2 regions of the Planococcus sp. PAMC 21323 genome follow, and region 1 is predicted to be linked to the other one. Evidence: riboswitches for the same ligand, from Rfam matches in the RefSeq annotation. Region 1 holds a riboswitch; the other holds the start of a gene.
The links. A riboswitch is a leader RNA that binds a small molecule or an ion and turns the genes downstream of it on or off. The one in region 1 is predicted to bind FMN.

Region 1 (4,428 bases):
TTTAAAGCGTCTTCTGCACCACTTAATAATTTACTTGTAATAAATTCATTAAAACGTCCAACAACTATACCAATTCGTAATCCTTCACCGTTTAAATATCCTTCAAAATGTACAGTCATGCAATCCATCTCCTCTAGTAGATTAATAAGTAGTCAAGTTTTGCTGTTCTTGTTGGTACGTTACTAAATCTTTAATCGTCAATATACCTAAACCAAGTCGTTCCGCCACATGCAACAAATCGTTTACTCGCGCCATCGTTCCATCAGCATTCATAATTTCACAGATAACTCCTGCTGGAGGCGAACCTGCAAGCTTTGCTAAATCTACTGCTGCTTCAGTGTGTCCCGTCCGTTCTAAAACGCCTCCATCTTTTGCGATCAAAGGAAAGATATGACCCGGACGTTTAAAATCAGTTGCTTGAGCATCCGATTTCACTAAGCTAGTAATCGTGTGAGAACGTTCAAACGCACTAATTCCTGTGGTTGTGTCTTTATGATCTACACTGATTGTAAAAGCAGTTCCATATTCATCTGTATTGTGGTCCGTCATAAGACCAATCTGTAAGTTTTGAGCGATTGATTTTGCAATTGGTACGCAGATTAATCCTCTTCCTTCAGTCGCCATCAAATTGACGATTTCAGGGGAAGCGAATTCTGCCAATGCAACAAAATCACCTTCATTTTCTCGGTCTTCATCATCAATTACGATGATGGCTTTACCATTCTTTAAATCTTCGATAGCTTTTTCTACCGTATAAAACATTTGTTTTGCGCCTCCTTTTAAAATCCGTTTTCTGCTAACCAGCTTCTACTGATTTTCGGTTCTGCTGTTTGAATTCGCTCAGTATACTTTGCTAGTAGATCACATTCGATATTGACCTTTTCACCAATCCCTTTTTCTCCTAATAGCGAATCTTCTTGCGTTGTCGGTATAAGAGAAATTGTCACGGTATTATGACCAAGTGCAAAAATTGTCAAAGAAGTACCGTCTACTGCGATTGATCCTTTTAGCATCATATACTTCATCAGCTGAGGCTCAAGCTCTATTGTTTTCGTGATTGCATTCGCTTCTTTTTTCACAGAACGGATAACGCCGACGCCATCAATATGACCACTAACAAAATGGCCACCGAAACGTCCGTTAGCTGGCATAGCGCGTTCTAAATTTACCCGAGAACCTGCTTTCAACCCAATCATCGTTGAAGATTTGACCGTTTCGGGAATCACGTCAACGGTAAAGGTACGAGAAGTGAATGTTGATACAGTTAAACAAACGCCGTTAATGGATATACTGTCTCCGCGCTTAACGTCTTCTAAAATTAGCGCACAGGAAATGGTTAACTCCATTGCTTGTGGCTTAGAGCGAACTGAGGCAACATGTCCAAGTTCTTCAACAATACCTGTAAACATTTAGGCACACTCCTCCATTCTGTTCGCTAAAGCGTATTCAATTTTTGTCTTACGAGTTTTCGGGTGCTTTCCACCATGGGGCGTATAGGTGGTGAGGAAAGATTTTTGCAGAAGAGTTTGAATCCATAACTTAATGTGCCCTGCTTCTTTATCAAGATAGCCAGTTGAATGGCTATTTTTCGTACCTTGAAAAAGCTCGTTTTCCACAGAGGAAATGAGCAGGTTTAAAGACCGTTGACTAGTATTTCCAGAGACTACTCCCTGATAAAGGTGTTTGGTCATACAAATTCCTCCTTTCAATTTCAACACATTGAAAAGAAGAGGCACATAACGAAGCCGATCTCTACATTCTTCTCCCATCCAGACTTTAACTGTCGGTGCCGGAGTTTCACCAGCTCCACCGCTTGAACGCTCCAAACATAGTGGCCTATGCTTGCCATCGTCCAACCGGGTCACGGACTTGCAGTTTCCTGCTCACCGCCGGTAAGGAATTTCACCTTGCCCCGAAGAATTAGATTCGTAGTTTCGTCTATTTAATAGTAGCATAGAAAGAAACTGAACCATATAAATCAAACTGATTATTTCCAACAAATGCTTTTCTGCCGTAACGATTTCCATTAAATTTGAAAAGGAGGCTTGGATAGGACATGACTCACTATCAACGAGTAATAGGGATTGAAGTAGATGCGGAAACTCGTTGCATCCACTACCACTCCCCTATTGACCGGATTGCGATAAAGTTTTTTTGCTGCCAATCATATTTCCCTTGCTTTGAATGTCACCAAGCTACAGGTTGTGGTGAGCATCAAGTATGGCCGAAAGAGCGGTTTTCGGAAAAGGCAGTGTTGTGTGGCACATGCGGGTCTGAATTATCCATCACGGAGTATTTGTCGTGTGCATCCACCTGCCCAAACTGCTCTTCGCTGTTTAATCCCGGCTGCAGCTTACACAAACACCTTTATTTTGAGTAAAGTAGACATCCACCTGCGAAGATTTGCCAACTGAATTGATTACGCCAACTCAAAAAGCCAAGTGAGAGTTTCTTCTCACTTGGCTTTTTGGGTGTGTAAGGACATGACAATGTGCTCGCCTTTAGAACGCATGATTCGCCTACCCGTATCTTCAAACCCCGCTTTATGGTATAAGCGCTGTGCAGGGATATTGCGAGCATTGACTCCTAATACTACCTGGTCAAACTCGGGAAACTCCATTTCTAAAAACTCGGGAAGCGCATAAATAGATCCTGTCGCGATTCCTCTTCCCTGATATTTAGGATTTACCGAAAATCCTCGGAGCAGTAATGCTTTTGGATTGTTCGAGTATTTTTTTCGATCATCTGATTCATCCAATTCGAAAAAACCCGCGTCTTCTCCCCGTGCTCGAATGATAATAAAATGCTTTAGCGGATCTTTTGCATCTTTTTCAATAATTTCTGTAGGCAGCCTTGTAAACTCTAATTGATGTGTCGGCAAATCATAGCCGAGCAATCGTTTCGAAGAATAACGATGCAATGTTACTTCTCTTTTTTTAATCATTCGAGAAGCCCCCCCTAGTTTTTATTTGATAACTATCTCTATTCTTTTTTCAATGTCACAACAACAACTTCGGGACGATTGAAAATTCGAATGGGAAAAGTACTATTCCCCAACCCACGACTAACGACCATTTGCGATTGATCTTCCTCAAAAACTCCTTCTGTTACTTTTGGAAACCATCCTTGTCCAGATGCATACAACCCGCCAATACCCGGAATACGCACTTGCCCGCCGTGAGCATGTCCAGCGAAAACAACATCAACTCCAAATTCGGCATAAGTAGATAAGTATTCAGGACGATGTACCAATAACAAAGTAAAGTCATCGGTCAAACGAGCAGATTCAAGAGAATCATGCATAACCTCATCTTCGTGCTTTGTAGGTTCGCTCAATGGATCATCAATTCCCGCAATCTGAATCGTGTCCCCATCCTTTTCCCATTCCACTGATTCGTTTGCTAAAACAGTAACACCGCGTTCTTGCAAAGCAGCCGCAATTTCTTCTACTTGATTAGAAGCTATTTCATGATTTCCGGTGACATAGTATACTTTATTCATTTTTACCAGTTCATCTATTATTACTAAGCTAGCTGACAAATCAAAGCGGTTACTATCGATAAAGTCTCCTGTCAAAAAAATAGCATCTGGTTTGACAGACTGTATTTCCTCTATTAAATTAGATTGATTTTTTCCAAAAGTCGCATTGTGTAAATCAGATATTTGAACAATTTTAGCCCCGTCAAAAGCAGCTGGCACCGCTTCAGATACTATCGTATATTCAGTGGTCTCTATCCACTTATTACTGCTCCAAACGCCACCCCATAAGACTAGTGCGAACAAAATAACGAGTATGATTTTCTTCATATGCGATTTGCCTCTATTCTATTTTAATTTTGTTGACCGCATCACATAAACATTAGACATGAAGATCTGTTCTAGTCGGTGCGACAATTTCTAATTTTAAACGATCGGGTCCTTCAAAGAAAACTGCATAATATTCAGGACCTCCCGCATAAGGATGGAGTTCTTTATATAAAATTCTTGCTCCTAGTTGTTCTACTTTCAAAGTCATTTCGTCTACATGCTCACGTGATTTCGCGTGAAATGCTAAGTGATTTAATCCTGTTTCTTTACGGTGGTACGGAACCTGTAAAAACTTTTCTTCTGTTTGTACAAAAACAAGATAAGTAGCGCCTGCCTTGTAACTAACTCCCTCTTCCCATTCTTGAAACAACGAATAGCCTAGTGGTGGCAATAGTTTACTGTAAAAAGATTTGGCTTCTCCCAAGTGTGAAACGTTAAGTTCAACATGATGCAGAATATCTAACAGCTCCTTTATGTTATTTTAACAGCTCATTAGAAGTAAAGCGTAAACCAACTCATCATAAAGCTTCCAACTAAACTTTAGTCTTTGCTTTATTTCTTTTTGCTATCCAACTTCCAACAGCAAATAAAAGAACCATAATCAAAACAGCTATGCCAATA
Region 2 (4,428 bases), 860 kb from region 1:
TTTTGCCGGCAATTGATAACAAATTGACTTTCCCATTCCGGTTGGCAACAATGCAATAACATCTTCACCAGCTACTATCTTTTCAATCACTTCCTTCTGCCCAGGACGAAAGGAAGAAAAGCCATAAGTAGTGTACAATAATTTCTCCAAATTCATTAATGTTCCTCCTTGACTGCCAATGCGAGTCGTATTTGAAAATAGCTCGCTTCGGGTAAATTTTCTTTAATTTCACGTAATCTTTTTGTTTTATTACGGTGACTCTCCGTAATAATTGTTGTGTATAGTTCAGTACTCATAAATGGTTTATAATTGAAATACGGGTCATTCATAGCAAGTTCTACGACATGATCTTCAATGGTACTTGTTTTTAATTGCCTTAAGGAAGCAATTTGTTCTAACGTAAAACCTCTTTCAAACAACTTTTCTGTACGCTGTGCAGTTGCTGTTAGCGAAGACTGTTGAACAATGCCCTCCATTAACCCTAAGAGCATAGGTGACTTTGTTTGCTCTATTACATTCATCCAACTATGCAAAGCTTCAACTGTCATTAATTGTACGTCTAAAACAGATAGTTTTTTAGCCGATGCAATTTGTTGCCATGTTAGACCACTTAATCCAAAACCTGTTAATCGCTCTACTATAATCATTTTATGTGTTTCAGAAATATTGGTTTTGGATAAAGTAGTAAAGAGTTCTTTTTTAAACGCTTGGGCTACTGCTAAATCGCGAAAGTGAATTTGTTGCAAATATTTTTTCACCCACATTTGTACTTCTTCATTATTAACAATAGGATCGAAAATTTTTATGGACTGGCTGACATGGGATAAAGTTTGAACAATTAGTGACAAGCGGCTAAAAAAGAGTTTTTCTTTTCCTCTATATTTCCATCCATTTAGAGAAGACTCGAACGCAGTTAAATTTAATGCCTTTTCTGATAGCTCAAGAACTTGCTCGTTTGCTATCAAATAGCCTTGTGTAAATAATTGTTGAACCACTTGGTCATAAGCTTTCTTATCCAATTTTGGCAACACACCAAAATAAGGATAAAGGCCAAAATAGCCAATATCCTGTATTGTTTGTCCGGACTTCTTTCCTTTTATTAAATGATAAGGAGAAGAGATTGTCCGTTGTCGATCGAGTGGCTTCATAATGGCCAAAATAAGTTCACTAAATAACAAGCTTGCACCCCCTAACGGTTTAAGGTTGAAAAACTACTCAAACACCTTTAGAATAAATACGATAGTATAACTGAACTTGTTCGGAGATAAAGGAGTGGAAAACAATATGGCTAAGTATACCATTGTTGACAAGGATACTTGCATCGCTTGTGGTGCTTGTGGTGCTGCTGCACCCGACGTTTATGATTACGATGATGAAGGAATCGCATTTGTTATTTTAGATAATAACATGGGAACTGAACAAGTTCCAGATGAACTCGAAGAAGACATGGAAGATGCATTTGAAGGCTGTCCAACAGATTCTATCAAAGTAGCAGATTCATCTTTTGAAGGCGATCCTTTAAAATACGAAGACTGATTAACAAAAAAAGCGTTCTGGGACAATCCCAGAACGCTTTTTTTGATGTGACCCGGCCTAACCGGGAACTTCAAATTTTCTATATCTTTTATAATAAATAGTAATTTCGTTGTTTTTGAATCCATGTGTGCATGCTGCTAAACATTAGCAAAACGACCGCTGTTAAAAGAACACCTTTGATCAAGTTAAAAGGAAGTATCCCTAAAACAATCATTCCAAATAATGCGTCACCAGTAGTTGGTGGCATATTAAGGAAATACGTATACATTGGAAGGAAAACTAAATAATTTAAAACGCTCATTCCAATTGCCATAATTAGTGTTCCAATTGTTAATCCGAAAGCCATCCCTTTTTTCGTTGCCACTTTATGATAGATGAAATAAACTGGCAAAATAAATAAGAGACTCGTTACGAAATTCGCCATATGACCGACTGGAACTCCTGTAGGACTGCCTGCAAAAAGCCAATCTAAAATGTTTTTAAAGAATGCTACTAAAATTCCCGCAACCGGTCCCATAGTAATTGCTGCGATTAATGCAGGTACATCACTAAAATCTACTTTCAAAAATGCTGGTAATGCTGGTAATGGAAAGTTGAAAAGCATTAATACAAAGGAAATACTGCTCAACATCCCTATCGTAATCATTGTTTGTAGCTTTTTGTTCTTCATATTCCTCTCTCCTTGTAATGATTCACCAGAAGAAAAGTTTGGACTCTGTATTTACACATAAAAACCCTTAAGCATTAAATACTTAAGGGAGAAAAGGCACACTTAATAAGCGTTCCGTCTACATGTAAACGACAAACGTCCGCACCTTCACCTTCTCCCATCCAGACTATACTGTCGGCTTTGGAATCTCACCAAATCCTGCGTTTTACGGCTCGCGGGCTTATGAACAGAGTTCAATTACCGCCGGTAGGGACTTGCACCCTGCCCCGAAGATGAATCGATATTTTGTTATGCCCTAATATTAGTATAAAAAAGAAGGGTTGTAAACAAATTTGTTTACAACCCTTCTACTACTTATTGTATTGACCATTCCAATAAATTAGGTGCTAATGGAATCGGCATTGGTTTAGTAAAGTCAAAACCATTCCAAATTTCCTGTTGGAACCCTTTTACTACCACTTCTTTATCAAAAGTATTAGCAGTCAGTACAAGACTTTCAAGCATACGAACTATATCTAACCGATCCATCGATTCTAAATCGACATTATTCTTAAAATCAACTTCTACGATTTTCTCTGTTTCTAATACTTGATACTCTAAATTTTGCGGAATAGTGGCTTCATATACATCATTGGGCGCATCTGCTAGTGCTGTAATTGCTTGTTTCGCAGAATTAAACGGCATATTGTAACCTGGTGCAAGGTATATTTCGCCATTGTTCGTTTGATAAGAATAATAAGCCAGATTTTTAGCTCCTGGAACTAATTTTTCAACTGGTCCAATTTGAGAAAACTCGATAGGAGAACCTTCTTCATTGGTTACACTAATTTCTTCAACATCAGCAAATGTCTCTGTCATCGTATTCATGTAAACATTAATACTGGCTGAAGCTAAATCATACTGGTGATTCCCCGGCAACGAGTGACGAATGCCAGTAGCTGTCTTCTCTAAAGTCCCAACGTACGGATGATAGTCATCAAATCCTAATGCGACTTCATCTAGTTTATCTGCATATTTCTGATACAGCTCTAATGATGATGGTAAAGTATTTTCGAATGTTTTTGTTATTTCCTCATTTGGAATAAGGAAAGACACTGGTATAACGAATGCATTTTCAGTCATCCCAATAGTCATCAATGTTTGATCACCTATTGACTCTTCATAAACCGCAGTTCGCAACGTTTCCTCTACTTGAGCTGTTGAATATGAATCTGCACTTTCATTACGAGATTCTTCAGCTGCAGGTAAACTTTCTTGTTCCTCTATACTTTCCTGAGTCTTCATTTCTGCCCCATTATTAGAACTGTCTCTATTTTGTGCAGAATCGATACCATTTTGATTGATAATGGAGGAGACCAACAGTCCAACAGCGATAAACGCCAACGCCGCGACAAGAAGCGGTAGCCATCTATTTGGACGCTTATGAACCGGCTCTTTTTGAACCAATTGATTGTATACTTTTTCTTTTGGCCGGTTATCTTTTATCGCGGGGAAACCCTTCAACAAATCTTCGATAGAATCATCGGTCCATTTGTTATTCGGCATTTCCATCTCCCCCTTCCCTAGCTATTAATTTTTCGCGCAAGGCCTTAATTGCACGGTGCTGGGTTGTTTTCACTTTCCCTTCAGTCCAAGCTAACACTTCAGCGGTTTCTGAAATTGATAAATCCTGAAAGAATCGCATAATAACGACCATCTTTTGATCTCCTGTACACGTGTCCAATGCTTTGTATAAAAATATCTTATCTTCGTTTAATAAAGAAACTTCTTCTGGTAGCTTTTCCGATGAAACTAGTTGCTGAGTTTCCCAATCAAAATACTCCATCGAATGTTTTGAGCGAACTGCCGCTTTACGAAAATGATCAATTGCTACATTTTTAGCAATTGAAAAAAGCCATGTTTTCTCAGAACTTCTTCCTTCAAATCGATCATAAGCACGAAACGCACGAATATAAACTTCTTGCATCAAATCTTCCGCAAGATGCCTGTTTTTCACTAGATAAATTAAAAATTGAAAAACATCCTGATGATATTCATCATACAGTCGGTGGAAAACGGAGTCCTTCAATATACTCCCTCCGTTCTTTAGATTGGTCGTCTCTGAAACTGAAAAGTTACATGTCTTTTAAAGGTAATAAAAATACAAATGAAGTGCCCAGCCCTACATTGCTTTCTGCATAAATCTTACCTTCATGAGCTTGGATAATATTGCTCGCAATTGC

Region 2: it holds a riboswitch for FMN, as region 1 does, so the genes downstream of both, PLANO_RS09265 (ECF transporter S component) here and PLANO_RS13215 (hypothetical protein) in region 1, are expected to answer to the same signal.

The regions. Positions count from the first base shown of each region.
Region 1 covers NZ_CP009129.1:2,679,104-2,683,531, forward strand. Annotated here, with positions in the region: gene ribH (6,7-dimethyl-8-ribityllumazine synthase) at 1-119, opposite strand, end outside; gene ribB (3,4-dihydroxy-2-butanone-4-phosphate synthase) at 142-762, opposite strand; gene ribE (riboflavin synthase) at 780-1,409, opposite strand; gene PLANO_RS13215 (hypothetical protein) at 1,410-1,691, opposite strand; FMN riboswitch at 1,754-1,924, opposite strand; gene PLANO_RS15900 (CHY zinc finger protein) at 2,057-2,380, shown strand; gene PLANO_RS13220 (GNAT family N-acetyltransferase) at 2,456-2,944, opposite strand; gene PLANO_RS13225 (metallophosphoesterase) at 2,983-3,807, opposite strand; gene PLANO_RS13230 (VOC family protein) at 3,860-4,264, opposite strand; gene PLANO_RS13235 (ABC transporter permease) at 4,341-4,428, opposite strand, start outside.
Region 2 covers NZ_CP009129.1:1,821,493-1,825,920, forward strand. Annotated here, with positions in the region: gene PLANO_RS09250 (RecQ family ATP-dependent DNA helicase) at 1-156, opposite strand, end outside; gene PLANO_RS09255 (YpbB family protein) at 156-1,178, opposite strand; gene PLANO_RS09260 (ferredoxin) at 1,285-1,536, shown strand; gene PLANO_RS09265 (ECF transporter S component) at 1,625-2,206, opposite strand; FMN riboswitch at 2,352-2,484, opposite strand; gene PLANO_RS09270 (GerMN domain-containing protein) at 2,561-3,751, opposite strand; gene PLANO_RS09275 (RNA polymerase sigma factor SigX) at 3,741-4,274, opposite strand; gene PLANO_RS09280 (ATP-binding protein) at 4,321-4,428, opposite strand, start outside.